DNA from 3 places in the Paenibacillus sp. FSL R7-0340 genome. Region 3 is predicted to be linked to each of the others. Evidence: riboswitches for the same ligand, from Rfam matches in the RefSeq annotation. Region 3 holds a riboswitch; each other region holds the start of a gene.
What was found. A riboswitch is a leader RNA that binds a small molecule or an ion and turns the genes downstream of it on or off. The one in region 3 is predicted to bind glycine.

Region 1 (5,031 bases), 170 kb from region 3:
CATGAGATCATCCCGGGCTCTCAAATCGGCTGTATGCTGGCTCGTTTGGAAAGCTACCCACATACGTGTAACCCACAGGATATACTGAAAGCCCAGCATGAAAATCAGATGAACCTGTTCTTTACGGATGTGCATGCCCGTGGGGAATATTCCAACTACATGGATCGTTATTTTGAAGAAAATAATGTTGTTATACACACAGAACCAGGCGATGCCGAAATTTTAAAAAATAACACGGTCGATTATATCTCATTCAGCTACTACATGACCTTGACCGTATCTGCAGGTCCAGAAGGCGAGAAAGCAGCAGGAAACCTGATTGGCGGCGTGAAAAATCCATATTTACAGTCCTCTGACTGGGGATGGCAAATTGATCCGATCGGCCTGCGTGTTACGCTGAACACGTTTTATGACCGCTACCAAAAGCCGCTGTTCATCGTGGAAAATGGTTTGGGTGCGTATGATAAGGTGGAAGAAGACGGCTCTGTGCATGATACGTATCGCATTGATTACTTGCGTCAGCATATTGCCCAAATGAAGGAAGCGATTGCCGACGGTGTTGATCTGATTGGTTACACCAGCTGGGGTCCTATCGACCTTGTGAGCATGTCTACTTCCGAAATGTCCAAGCGCTACGGATTTATTTACGTTGATCTGGATGATGACGGTAACGGAACGCTCAAACGCTCCAAAAAGGACTCATTTAACTGGTATAAAAATGTGATAGCAACCAATGGTGAAGAATTGTAATTCCAAATTTTCTCGGGCGGGTATAGCAGAGGACATCCTAAGGATGCAATCTGCTGTACCCGCTTTTTTTGATAGACATAATAATAATGTTTCAGAGGGCTTCACAAACTTTTCACTTGTAATAAGCTGAAAGTTTTCTGTATAATAAATAAAAATTTCATATGTCTGGTTGATGTTTGCGGGAGATGGAACGAAAGTTCCGACCGAAGGGGCAAAACTCTCAGGTGCTTAGGCTGATTACAGCAACAAGCGGGGACCGTAAACGGACAGAACTCTGGAGAGACCCTTAATTGGGCGCCGAAGGTGCACCGCAGAGAACATCTGCTTAAACTCTCAGGCAAAAGGACAGAGACGCGAATAACCTGTGACAGGGAATGCCCTAGGCTTTTTTATAAGCTATTAGAGGCAGAAACCTGCGCAAGATGGTTGTATTTTTTCGTGCCTTTAACCTCTCCAGGAGTCGAATCAGCGGATTTGACTCTTTTTTGTTTTCTAATATGCTGGAGGAGCGGGTTGAAATGAATTTGGTACATGTGTTAGAAGCGATTAGCAGTTGGATATGGGGGGCGCCTCTCATCATTCTTGTCATGGGAACGGGGTTGTGGCTGACCATACGTTTGAAGATGCTGCAGGTATTCCGCCTGCCCCTGGCGATCAAGCTGATCGGTAAGGCCCCGAATGAAGGCAGCGGGGATGTAAGTAGTTTTGCGGCTTTGAGTACAGCGTTGGCGGCTACAGTTGGCACAGGAAGTATTGTCGGCGTAGCGACAGCCATTAAGCTGGGCGGGCCGGGTGCCTTGTTCTGGATGGTCGTTGCAGCCTTTTTTGGGATGGCGACGAAATATGCGGAAGGTGTACTTGCGGTAAAATACCGGGTGAAGGATCGGAATGGGCAATTTTCCGGCGGCCCGATGTATTATATTGAGAAAGGTCTGGGACGCCGTTTTAAACCGCTGGCGATGCTGTTTGCTTTTTCGGGCATGCTGGTAGCGTTGTTCGGGATTGGAACGTTTCCGCAGGTCAAAGCGATTGTATCTTCGACCGAAAACAGTTTTGGCGTTCCGCCCATTGTAACGGCACTGATTATTGCTATCCTTACAGGACTTGTTACTATTGGAGGACTCAAAAGCATTGCCAAGGTATCGACGAAGGTCGTTCCTTTTAAAACAGGCTTGTACGTACTGATCTGTCTCATCGTACTGATTCGGTTTGCTGACCAACTACCTGCCGCAATTGCGCTGGTGCTCCATTCGGCATTTTCAACTACATCTGCAACGGGCGGATTTGCCGGAGCTACGATTATGCTGGCGATGCGAAGTGGGGTAGCCAGAGGTATTTTTGCCAATGAGGCCGGATTGGGAAGCGCACCGATTGCAGCCGCAGCTGCCAAAACCAAATGGCCTGCGGAGCAAGGGCTAATTTCCATGACAGGCGTGTTTATTGATACGATGGTTATTTGTGTGATGACCGGGTTGACGCTACTGGTTAGTGGTGTGTGGAGCGGGCCTACCGATGCGGGCCTGATGACTCAGCAAGCATTTTCCAGCGCATTCCCGCTGGGGGCAGAACTGCTCACAATCATTCTGATTATGTTTGCGTTCACCACCATGCTCGGCTGGAACTATTACGGGGAACGCTGTGTTGAATATTTGCTTGGGGTCAAGTGGATTAAGCCATACCGCTATCTGTTCATCCTACTGGTTGCCGGGGGCGCGTTCATTAAACTGGATGCGATTTGGCTGCTGGCAGATATCTTTAACGCAATGATGGCTTTCCCGAACCTGATTGCCCTGCTCGGCTTATCAGGAATTGTAGTCGCAGAAACCCGAACCTATATGGATTCTCTGAATTCTAGTAAGAAAAAGGGCATTCTTGCAGGTGCCAGTGTAGGGGCAGCTATCCAAGTAGAAGAAAAAGGACAAACGGTTAATTCATAAATTCCAAAAGGGAGTGCCCTCAGTCATCACAGGCTTGAGGACACTCCCTTTTGAATGTTATAACGATGCGTGCAAAATAGCTGAAATATCTTCTTGGTTCAGCTTTTTATAATTACCGAAGCCTCCGTATTCCATTTCACGGGCTGCAATGTTTGCGACTTTTTCCAATTGCTCATCATTAATATTGTAATCGGCCAGGGTGGAAGGGGCACCGAGACTTGTCCAGAATGCACTCAGGCGATCAATCCCCTCCAAAGCAATTTCCTTATCCGTTTTACCAGTGGTATCTAAATCAAACATGCTGAGCATCAGCCGCTTCATGCGTGCAGCATCCTGATCCACCGTATGTCTCATCCAGTTGGGGAACAGGATCGCCAGACCGCCAGCATGAGGAATATCATATACAGCGGATAATGCATGTTCAATCGTATGCGAAGCCCAGTCCCCGAAGTAGCCCATTTGTAGTGTTCCGTTAAGGGCAATCGTTCCGGCATATAAAATCGTTTCACGATGCTCGTAGTTGTGCAAATCCTCCAGCAGCTTAGGTGCAGTTTCGATCACGGTTTGCAACACGGAAAAGCACATACGATCTTGCAACGGTGTATTTTTAACATTGTGAAAATATTGTTCAAACACATGGCTCATCATATCCACCATGCCATATACCGTCTGATCACGTGGCACAGAGAAGGTGTTTTTTGGGTCCAGAATCGAGAATTTCGGATGCGTTACCGCGCTGCCCCATACGTATTTTTCGTTCGTTTCCCAGTTGGTGATAACAGAATCCGGATTCATTTCTGAACCGGTGGCGGCGAGTGTGAGGATGGTGCCGAATGGCAGAGCCTGGGTCGGCATGTGCTTTTTGTTGATAATATCCCACACATCGCCGTCATATTCAGCCCCTGCTGCGATGGCTTTGGTGCAATCAATAACGCTTCCACCGCCTACAGCAAGTAAGAAGTCGATTTTTTCATTTCGGCAAATGTCGATACCCTTCTTAACGGTGGACAAGCGCGGATTCGGTTCTACGCCGGACAATTCATGAATGTTCAGATGTAGCGGTTCTAACGCGTTTAATACCTGGTCATATAGACCATTTCGTTTGACACTTCCGCCTCCATATACCAGCAAAATGTTTTTGCCGTAATTCAGCAGTTCCTGCTGGAGTTCTTCAATTTGATTGTCTCCAAAAATTAATTTGGTGGGGTTATAATATGTGAATTTGTTCATCTGGTAAGTTTCCCTCAGTTCTTCATTGTTCATGTTCAAATCGTAAATCGCTTAACCTGATTGCCTGTTGGATACCTAACTTCATCATGTAAGCTATTTGAAATGACGATTAACCATTATACATGAAATGAATAAGGGAATTCAAGTAAATCTAATCTTTGACCGCTCCGGCGGCAAGATCGGAAATAAACTGGCGGCTAATGAAAAGAAATAAAATAATAAGTGGCAGTACAGCCAGCAGGGTGCCCGCAATGACCATCGCATAATCCGTATTGTAAATCCCGTTCAATTGTGACAGTGCAATCTGGAGCGTGAATTTACGCTCATCCGTTAAGACGATTAGCGGCCATAAATAATCATTCCAGGCTCCTATAAAGGTAAACGCGCCGAGAAAAGCGAACGCAGGACGTAGAATAGGCAGTGCTACATTCAAGTACAGTCGAAAAAAGCTGCATCCGTCCATCCGGCCCGCATCCAGCAGTTCCTTTGGAATGGATTCTTCCGCATATTGACGAATCCAGAAAATGCCGAAGGCATTTACCATCCCCGGGATGATAAGCGCTTTGAACGTACCTACCCATCCAAAGGAGGCCATCATGACAAAGGAGGGGACAAGCGAAAGTTGTGAAGGGACCATCATCGTAGCTAGCAGAACGATAAATAGCACTTTTTTGCCCGGAAAATCAAACTTGGCGAATGCAAAACCTGCTAGTGAATCGAAAAACAGAACCAATAGGGTAACAGAACCGGCTACAAAAAGGGTATTAAAAAAGGCTCCGGCAAAATTAATCTGTTGTAATACTCTCGTTATGTTATCCAAGAAGTGGCTGCCAAACCACAATTGTGGTGGAAAACGATAGATGTCTGAGGTTGTACGGGTTGCCATGACGATCAGCCAGTAAAATGGAAACATCGACAGGATGATTCCCACCAACAATCCAGCATATAAAACAAAGGATTTTGCGCGTGTCTGCATCATGTTGTGAAGCTCCTTCCCATCGTTATTTTTTACCTTGAACGAGTTTCCAGTTTATGATGGAGAATAGAGCAATGATGAGGAACATGCCCCATCCGACGGCTGCACCATATCCAAAATAGTTGTTAATGAACGACT
Region 2 (5,031 bases), on a different contig from region 3:
AAGGGTCAGGTTACTGCGGTTAGCTACGGTAAAGCTAACATTCAGGCGAAGTTTGGCGGGAAGGTAATCAGCGTACCCGTGGATGTTGATACGCTTAAATATCTGCAAACAGACGAAGTTGCTTTGAATTTGAAGGCAGGACAGCTGGCCAAGGTTACGGCTACAGCCACGTATAAGGATGAGTCGGAGAAGGATGTTTCCAAACCGGCTGTCTGGTCCTCGTCCAGAATTGTTGTTGCGACCGTCAAAGACGGTAACATTAAGGCACAGGGCAAGGGCAAAGCAGTAATTACTGTGAAATATGCAGGTAAAATGACGAAGATACAGGTAACCGTTCAGTAAAAAAGAGAGCAAGCATACGTCCAAGGACGACATGCTTGCTCTTTTTTTTAAGGAGGCTACCTCTTATAGATTATGACTTATCCTTCTTGGTCGGTGTGTTGCGTGTAAGTGATTCAGTCAAACGCTTGCCAGTCGGCGTCTGGGCCAAGCCGCCTTTGGCGGTCTCGCGGTGCTTCGACGGCATCGCACTGCCGACTTCAAGCATCACGTCAATGACTTCGTCAGACGGAATAGCGCTGCGCACACCCGCCAAAGCCATATCCGCTGCGGCAAGCGCAGTCACGGCTCCCAGCCCGTTGCGCACGATGCACGGAATCTCCACGAGTCCGGCGACGGGATCGCAAATCAGGCCGAGCGTGTTCTTAAGAGCGAGGCCCACGGCGTGAACAGCCTGTTCAGGCGTACCACCACGCAGCTCGACCATAGCGCCAGCAGCCATCCCGATAGCTGAACCAATCTCAGCCTGACAGCCTCCCTCCGCGCCAGAAATGAAGGAGTTGTTGGCGATCACGTAGCCAATGGCTCCAGCGGCGAACAGGCCTTTCACCATATGCTCATCATCCCAGCCGAACCGCTCCTGCGCACTGATGAACACACCAGGGATAACCCCACATGAGCCTGCGGTAGGCGTGGCGACAATACGACCCATGGATGCATTTACCTCCGACACAGAGAGGGCATAAGCCATGGCCAGCGCGGAGGCATCGCCGGAGCAGGTTTCCCCTGACCGCAGATACTCGGCTAGGCGCTTGCCGTCACCGCCCGTCAATCCACTGCGGGATACGGTGTCTTGTGTCTGACCGCGATGAACGGCTTCCTTCATGACTTCATAATAATCAGACATTTGGCGAAAGATTTCTTCCTCCGTTGTATTCGTCTCTTGTACCTGCTCTTGAATCATCAAACGGCCAATTGTGGTGGATTCTTCAGCGCATAAAGCGCTGATTTCATGCAGATGGCTAAACCGCATCGGATTCAGCTCCTTTTTTCAAATTAATCATCTTAATTTCATACATATGAGGTAAAGAACGCAGTTCCGCAATCAGTTCAGCTGGAGCAGAACTGTCCGTTTCAATGGCGGTGAGTGCTTCACCATCCCGGCCTTTGCGATCTACGTGCATATAGGCAATGTTAATGTGGGCCGCGCCCAGCGCTGAAGTTATCGCGCCCAATGTACCGGGCTTATCCGAGTGGAGAAGCACCAGCGTAGGCAGCTCCCCGGTCAGATTGACCCGGAATTCGTTGAGCTGCTGGACATGGATGCTGCCGCCGCCGATGGAGGAGCCCAACAGTGTGCGCTGATCCTCGCCCTTCCACAGCTCGAAACGGACAGTGTTCGGATGTGGCGCGGGGAGTCCGCTGACGGCGAATTCCACGGCCATCCCGGCTTGCTCTGCCCATTGCTCGGCATCCGGAATCCGGTGATCGTCCGTATCGTAATTAAGCAGCCCTGCGATGAGCGCCAGGTCTGTACCGTGTCCTTTATACGTGTCGGCAAAGGAGCCGTACAGCGTCATGCGGGCACGGTCAGGCTGCGTCCCGAGCCAGTGCCGGGCAACGCGTGCGAGCCGCACCGCGCCTGCGGTGTGTGAACTGGAAGGTCCGGTCATGGCCGGACCGATAATAGAAAATACATCTTTGAAACGCATGGTGTGGCCCCCTGTATGTTCTAATACCATACTATATGGTATTTCCGCGTCTTTGCGCGGTTATGACGGTTCCTAATGCTGACGCACAATGTGAGCACAAAAAAGGACAGGATAAGGAAGTTTCCCTTATCTCTGTCCTCGTTACCTGAGAGTTTCGTGCGGTGTTCTTACCGCCTTACCCCTTGGGTGGCTTGCGCTCTCTCCAGAGTTGCGTCAGATGACGATACATGGACCTGAGAGATTATCCGCCAGCCGGGTGCTGGCGTCTTGCTCCTTCGGTGCCGCCAGAGCGTAGGCTCCCTGGACAGACTCTCCCGTCATCTTCATTCGCGTATACCGTTCTACATGTCTTTCTTAGCGTAATGTATGCCGTGCTCGGTGTCAATCACAGGTTTAATTTTTACATAAACAGGTGCGTTTCCAATAAAAAAGATTAAAATTTACATAATTATGGATGAAACCAGGAAGGAATTAGAAGATTGGCGGCTAATCTGATAAAGGACAAGTATATTTATGGAAATCATAGGAGGGATATTGACGTATGGTAAAAGGCTTGCGATTCACAGGTTCACGCTTAAAAGGGATGTTGCATCTAGCAGCGATCGTATCACTGCTGATTGGGATCTTTGTTCCATTCGGTCAGGTCAAGGCGGAGGGAGCATTGACAGTAGCCGAAGCACTTCAGCGCCAAAGCAGTGGAGGTACGGTGACGGTGGAAGGTTACATCGTCGGACATGCTACCGGATCGAAAACGGCTAACTTTTCTTCCCCGTTCGCGAATGATTTTAACGTACTGATTGCCGATCAGGCAAATGAACGTAATACGTCTAATCTGTTGGATGTACAGCTGACTTCAGCGTACAGAGGGCAATATGGGCTATCAGGCCATCCTGAGCTGATCGGCAGCAAAATTCGTGTGACGGGTACACTCGGCGCCTACAATAATTTTGGTGGAGTGAAAAGCCCAAGCGCTGTTGAACTGGTGAGCGGAAGCGAGCCGGGGGAACCAGGCGAACCTGGCAACCCGGGTCAACCCGGTACTACACTGCCGGATGGAAAAGGCAAAAAGGTGCTGTTCGATAATACGCACGCACAGACCGCTGGTGCAGCAGATTGGGTCATTGAAGGCGCCTTCTCCGACTTTGCCAATGGACTGCGTAATGTAGGCTTTACGGTAGACCAATTGAATCGTCCCATTCCTTTTACTTATGGAGAGCAGGCTATAACATATGATAAGTTGCGCCAATATGATGTGTTCATTATTGGTGAAGCGAATGTTGCCTTTAAGGCATCCGAGCAGGCTGCACTGCTGCAATACGTGAATAGCGGGGGGAGCGTCTTCTTCATCTCCGATCATTATAATGCGGACCGTAACAAAAACCGTTGGGATTCCTCCGAGGTTATGAATGGTTACCGTCGTGGAGCCTATACTAATCCGGCCAAGGGCATGACTGCAGAAGAAGCTGCATCACCGGCGATGCAAGGATTAACAAGCTCCGATTGGCTGGCGGCCAACTTTGGCGTTCGTTTCCGTTACAATGCGCTGGGTGATGTGAATGCTACCGACATTGTAGCCGCAGATCAATCTTTCGGCATTACCAAGGGTGTGCGCTCGATTGCAATGCATGCAGGATCTACGCTGGCTATTATTGATCCTACCAAGGCTAAAGGCATTGCTTATATCCCTTCAGGCACGAAAAAATGGGGTAATGCGGTAGACCAGGGAGTTTATAACGGCGGGGGCCGTGCGGAAGGACCTTATGCTGCTATTTCCAAGGTAGGTCAAGGCAAGGCAGCGTTCATCGGTGATTCTTCCCCTGTAGAAGATGCTACACCGAAATATGTGCGTGAGGAAAACGGACAGTCGAAGAAGACATATGATGGTTTTAAAGAAGTGGATGATTCCACCTTCCTGGTGCAGACGGTTCAATGGCTTGCATGGAAGCAGGACTACACGAAATTGTCTGATGTGGCAGGTTTGACTCTGGATCAGCCAACGAAGCTTCTACCATTTGAGGAGCCTGCGGCTTCCACAGAACCGCAGCCTGAGCCTTGGTCTGCTCCAGCAGCAGGCTACAAATGGTACGATCCTAGAACGTTCAAGTCTGGCTCCTATGGAGCGGCTTCGTAATTATCGCCAGAAGCTCAATGTGAGCTGGTATTAGTTAGTCGTTTGATCCCTGCAGAGGGATCAGGCGACTTTTTTTGTGATGAAAATTAACCTGTGGTTGGTTATTTCATTACATTTTGTTCCAGAAAGACCGCGCTACTGCTGGATCATTGATTTTTTAAATGATGTTGATAGCATAATCTTAATTGATATATCCATATACTGGTGATAGGATGTATTCAAATTATTCCGACAAAAACGGTATGTAATGTTCATGAGAGGTTTTAAACATCAAACATGGTGAGAATAAGCGGGACAAGACCATGGAGAATGGAGGAAGCGCGCATTGAATACCGGACCCGTGTTTGAAATTAAAGGATTATCCGTATCTTTTCGCATCAATGATCAATATCACCCCGCAGTCGACCATCTGGATCTGACGGTCAACCCCAATGAAGTGCTGGCTGTAGTCGGAGAATCCGGCTGTGGCAAAAGCGCGCTGGCGCTTTCGATCGCACAACTGCATGACATGGAACGCACGCGTGTAGAGGGAGAGGTCCTTTTTAAAGGCACGGACCTGAACCGTCTTTCTTCAGGGCAAATGAATAAAATCCGCGGAGCGGGCATTGGCATGATCTTTCAGGACCCGCTGACAGCACTCAACCCGTTAATGAGCATTGGTAAGCAGATTGAGGAAAATCTTGATTATCATACGTCACTATCTACGAAGCAAAAAAGGGAACGTGTGCTGGAGCTGCTGGAAAGCGTAGATATACCGAATCCTGTGCGTGTGTATGAGCAGTATCCGCATGAACTGTCAGGAGGGATGCGTCAGCGTGTGATGATCGCGATTGCCATAGCTTGCCGACCTTCTCTTATTATCGCAGATGAACCAACTACTGCGCTCGATGTAACGATCCAATCGCAAAT
Region 3 (5,031 bases):
AACGTCGCACTCGGGAAGGGAATAGGCGATGCGACCCGGACGGCTCAATTCAAAGATGAGCGCTTGATCGTGTTCCTTCAACAGCCCTTGTTTCTGATCCTGTCCGGTGTGTGTCATAGCAATCCCCCCAAGGTGTGTACAAATTGGTCAATCTCTTCTTTGGTTCTTTGCTCCGTCACGGCAATCAACATGTGACCAGCAAGTTCCTCATAGTCCCGGCCCAAATCGTAGCCAGCGATAAATCCAGCAGCTAGCAGCTCGGCCTGGAGTTTGCTCATATCCGTACCCTCAGGCAGTCTAAGGGCAAACTCGTTAAAGGTCGGTGCGTTAAACGAGGCAGTTACGCCCTTCAAGCTCAGCAATTGCTCTAAAGCATAACGGCTTTTATGCAAATTTAGCTCGGCTACTTCCTTGATCCCCTGTCTACCCATGACAGACAAGTATACAGATGCAGATAAAGCTAGCAACGCTTGGTTGGAGCAAATGTTAGAGGTGGCCTTTTCGCGGCGGATATGCTGTTCCCGCGCTTGCAAGGTCAGCACGAAGCCGCGTTTACCGTTGCGGTCTGTGGTCTGACCCACAATACGGCCGGGGATACGGCGCATATGTGCCTGAGAAACGGCAAAGTATCCACAGGTCGGACCGCCGAGAGAAGAGGAGATGCCAAGTGGCTGTGCGTCTCCTACCACAATATCCGCGCCCTGTTTGCCGGGTGTTTCCAGCAAGCCAAGTGCTAGTGGATTGGCACTGACGACCAAAAGACCTTTGTGCGCATGGATGAGGTCAGCCATCGGCTTCAGGTTTTCCACGGCTCCGAAAAAGTTGGGGCTTTGGACCAAAACAGCCGCGGTCTGTTCCGATACGGCTGCCGCTAGCGCATCAGCATCCGTTACGCCGTCCGAACAGCCGATCTCCACGATGTCCAAATCCAATCCGCGTGCATAGGCTGCCAATACCTGACGTGCCTCCGGATGGACGGACCTTGATACGATAAGCTGTTTACGGCGGGTAGCTGCGGCGGACAGTGAGCCCGCTTCCGCCAGTGCAGTCGCTCCGTCGTACATGCTGGCATTAGCTACAGCCATGCCCGTCAATTCGCAAATATACGACTGAAACTCGAAAATGGCTTGTAGCTCGCCTTGGCTTACTTCCGGCTGATAGGGGGTGTAGGCTGTATAGAATTCCGAGCGTGAAGTGATGTGCTGGATGACGGACGGAATATGATGATCATAAATTCCTGCGCCAAGGAAGCTGGCATGTGTGTCTGTATTGGCGTTGTGTCCGGCCAGCTCGGCCAAGTGGCGGGTTAAGGCTTTCTCATCGAGTCGAGAAGAGAGAGGCAGTTCCCCTTGATATCGAATGGCCTCTGGAATGTCACTGAATAAATCATCAATAGATGATACACCCACCACACGCAGCATTTCGGTTTGATCCTGTTCAGTCATAGGGAGATAACGATGCTGCTTCATAGGTTCTGACTCCTTTCGAAAAGCAAGATTTTAGATCGTAAATTAGCTAATAAAAAAGTGTGTGAGATGAAAAACCCAGAAGTTCATATCTGACATATTTGCTTTATAGAAATAAAAAGAGTTTAAGATCAGCGCGGGCGTTTATAAAAGGGTGTTGCCACCACCTCGGCACGCAGGCGTTTGCCACGAATCTCAACCTCCAACGGTGTGGAGAGGGCGCTAAAACGACTGTCCACCAAGGCGAGGCCCAGATTACGCTTCAAGGTGGGCGACTGAGTCCCCGTTGTGACCTCACCAATGTGTTGTCCTTCTGCGAATACCGGGTAATGGGCGCGTGGGATACCGCGATCAATCATTTCCAGCCCGATCAATTTGCGAGGAATCCCTTGTTCTTTCTGACGTTGCAGTGCTTCTCTACCGATAAAATCTCCTTTATTCAGCTTGACGAAGAAACCTAGACCAGCTTCGAGTGGTGAAATCGTGGCAGATAACTCCTGACCATATAGCGGCAACCGTGCCTCAAAGCGTAGTGTATCCCGAGCACCAAGTCCAGCGGGAATCAGCCCATACGACTCACCGGAACGAAGCAAACCCTCCCATACGGCTGGTGCTTCCGCAGCAGGTATATAAAATTCAAAACCGTCTTCGCCCGTATATCCGGTTCGTGAGACCAGTGCTTTTGCTCCGAACAATGGCACATTCTCATGGAAGCGGAAAGATGCCAGATTCGTAATGTCCGTATCTGCCACGGCTGCGGCAATACGTGCTGCCTCCGGTCCTTGCAACGCTAGCAATGCTATCGCATCAGACACATTCTCCATGTGAACGGATGCAGGCATATGGCGAATTAGCCAATCCCAATCCTTATCGATGTTGGATGCGTTCACAACGAGCATGTAGCGTTCCGGTCCTTTGCAGTAAACAAGTAGGTCGTCTACTACCCCTCCATCGGGGTAACACAGGAGTGAATATTGTGCCTGACCTGGTTCCAACTGGCTGACATCATTCGTGGTCACCCTTTGCAGAAAAGCTTCGGCCTCTTTGCCTTCAACCAAAAATTCGCCCATATGCGATACATCGAATAAACCCGCACGTTGCCGGACGGCCTCATGCTCCTTTTGAATGCCGCTAAACTGAACCGGGAGCTCCCAGCCGCCAAAGTCAATACAACGAACCCCAGACTGCGTCCCGTAGGACGAATATAGCGGTGTTTTTCGCAAATTAGTCATTATTCCACTCCTATCCGGTGTGATCGGCTAAACAAAAAAGACAGGCCGAAAAAAACGTATAGACGGCAGTCTACACTCTTTTTTTCAGCTCTGTCCTTGATACCAGAAAGTTACCCCGGTATGTACCGGGTTTCCCCTTGGGTGATCCGCTCCAATAGCGAATGCTCTCCAGAGATGCGTCCGGCAGAGGTCCTTTTGCCTGAGAGATTCACCTGCAATGCAGGTTTACTCCTTCGGCGCTACCTTCGGGATCAACGGTATATTACCTGGCTTTGCAGATAACAACCTGATCCGATTCGCGTGCACTTATGTCTCACAAGCGGCAACAGCTATGCGAATCTTTTTGGCAGTCTCTCCCTCCGCGTTCATCCGCGTTTGCAGTTGTCGGGGTGTTTCCCAAAGCATTTGCTATAACCCATTAATACGCAAATTCATTCAAAATGTCAATAAAAATGTCATCAAAAACAATAGAAAAAACATTTAATATATAAATAAGGATATGTAAGCGTTTGTTATAAGCTATCATATTTTTATATAGTACGCTATATGAGGTGATATGAAGTATTTTTGTTAGTATTATTGACATGAGTGTTCTTGTTGTCATAATCTTAACCTGTCTAGTACAGGTGAGCAAAAGCGATTTTATTCATATGGAAGTGAGGGGAACAGAATGGGTGAAGTAAAGCAGCAACTTTGGTATACAGACGAACATGAGTGGGTTCAGCGGACAGAGAATGGAACGGTACGAATTGGTATTACAGACTTTGCACAGCATCAACTGGGTGATATTGTTTTTGTAGAATTACCTGAGGCGGGAGCAACGATTGAGCAGGGAGCGGAGATCGGTACGATTGAATCGGTGAAGACAGTATCCGACCTTTTTGCTCCGGTGACGGGAACCATACTAAAAGTGAATGAAACGCTGGAAAGTACACCTGAGCTAGTGAATGAATCTCCCTATGAAAAAGGTTGGATGATCGAAGTAGAGATGGATAAAGATGTGGAGGAAGCCTTGGGCAAGCTACTGTCTGCGGATCAGTATGAGCAGTTGATTTCCGACGAGCAATAATGGAGCATTGTAGTATGGAGTAAGAGGGTTATTTGTCTGCTCGATTTTTGTATAAAATAGTCGCTATGATTTGACGTAGCGGCTATTTTTTTGTCTTTTTGCAAACGTAATTACGTGTTTTATTCTGATTTAGAGGGTTGTCCCCATATAAGAATCATACATAATCCAGCACGGTTTTTCGACTAATTTCTATAGCTACAGGTCATATTAAGAAGAATTATGCAGGTATAATACCTTCCCGGATAATTTAAATTTAAATGTTGTCATCAACGTTCATGACGAAAGTACGTTTTCATTTCGTTGATGAAGATAGCGCTGTCATTTAGTATGAATTTTAAGAAAAGGTAGTGATGCTTACCTACAAGGAGGATTTGAATATGAGTACATTGGACGCAAAGCCAAGTTCAAAAGGAGGCACTCGTGTCGCCGTACAGCGTTTTGGCCGTTTTCTTAGCGGTATGGTTATGCCCAATATGGGAGCATTTATTGCGTGGGGGCTGATTACGGCACTCTTTATTCCGACCGGATGGTTCCCGAATGAAGGTTTTGCACAATTGGTTGACCCGATGAAAAATTATTTGTTGCCGTTACTGATCGGTTATACAGGGGGCACGATGATTCACGGACAGCGTGGAGGTGTGATTGGTGCCATTATGACGATGGGTGTCATAGTGGGAGCCGATATCCCGATGTTCCTGGGCGCGATGGTAGCTGGTCCGCTGGCTGCGTGGATATTGAAGAAGTTCGACAAGGCCATTGAAGGCAAAGTCAGATCAGGCTTTGAAATGCTGGTCAATAACTTTTCGGCCGGAATTATCGGTGCCATTCTAGCGCTGCTTGCCCATGTGGCGATTGGCCCGATTGTACAAATGATCAGTCAAGTGTTGTCGGCAGGGGTACAGTTCCTCGTGAACGCAGGGCTATTGCCGCTTGTCAACCTCATTATTGAGCCCGGAAAAGTATTATTTTTAAACAACGCGCTGAATCACGGAGTATTGAGTCCGATTGCGTTAGAGGAAGCTGCAAGAACAGGAAAATCCGTACTGTTTATGCTGGAATCCAACCCTGGGCCGGGGCTCGGTATTTTGCTAGCCTACTGCCTGTTCGGCAAAGGCTCTGCGAAGTCATCGGCTCCTGGAGCGGTCATCATTCATTTCTTCGGCGGGATTCATGAAATTTATTTCCCTTATATTTTGATGAAGCCGATTTTGATTCTTGCTGCTATAGCTGGGGGCGTTGTGGGAACCTTCTGTTTTATGTTGAC

Region 1: linked by a shared signal. The riboswitch ahead of MKX59_RS06875 (alanine/glycine:cation symporter family protein) and the one ahead of gcvT (glycine cleavage system aminomethyltransferase GcvT) in region 3 are both predicted to bind glycine.
Region 2: linked by a shared signal. The riboswitch ahead of sdaAB (L-serine ammonia-lyase, iron-sulfur-dependent subunit beta) and the one ahead of gcvT (glycine cleavage system aminomethyltransferase GcvT) in region 3 are both predicted to bind glycine.

What each region holds. Positions count from the first base shown of each region.
Region 1 covers NZ_JBBOBY010000001.1:1,534,974-1,540,004, forward strand. Annotated here, with positions in the region: gene MKX59_RS06870 (glycoside hydrolase family 1 protein) at 1-750, shown strand, start outside; glycine riboswitch at 920-996, shown strand; glycine riboswitch at 1,015-1,109, shown strand; gene MKX59_RS06875 (alanine/glycine:cation symporter family protein) at 1,269-2,687, shown strand; gene MKX59_RS06880 (iron-containing alcohol dehydrogenase) at 2,745-3,917, opposite strand; gene MKX59_RS06885 (carbohydrate ABC transporter permease) at 4,069-4,896, opposite strand; gene MKX59_RS06890 (carbohydrate ABC transporter permease) at 4,919-5,031, opposite strand, start outside.
Region 2 covers NZ_JBBOBY010000002.1:14,425-19,455, forward strand. Annotated here, with positions in the region: gene MKX59_RS22940 (Ig-like domain-containing protein) at 1-342, shown strand, start outside; gene sdaAA (L-serine ammonia-lyase, iron-sulfur-dependent, subunit alpha) at 413-1,312, opposite strand; gene sdaAB (L-serine ammonia-lyase, iron-sulfur-dependent subunit beta) at 1,302-1,991, opposite strand; glycine riboswitch at 2,203-2,318, opposite strand; gene MKX59_RS22955 (DUF6359 domain-containing protein) at 2,533-4,122, shown strand; gene MKX59_RS22960 (ABC transporter ATP-binding protein) at 4,448-5,031, shown strand, end outside.
Region 3 covers NZ_JBBOBY010000001.1:1,706,468-1,711,498, forward strand. Annotated here, with positions in the region: gene gcvPB (aminomethyl-transferring glycine dehydrogenase subunit GcvPB) at 1-117, opposite strand, end outside; gene gcvPA (aminomethyl-transferring glycine dehydrogenase subunit GcvPA) at 114-1,469, opposite strand; gene gcvT (glycine cleavage system aminomethyltransferase GcvT) at 1,598-2,698, opposite strand; glycine riboswitch at 2,876-2,974, opposite strand; gene gcvH (glycine cleavage system protein GcvH) at 3,369-3,767, shown strand; gene MKX59_RS07670 (PTS mannitol transporter subunit IICB) at 4,145-5,031, shown strand, end outside.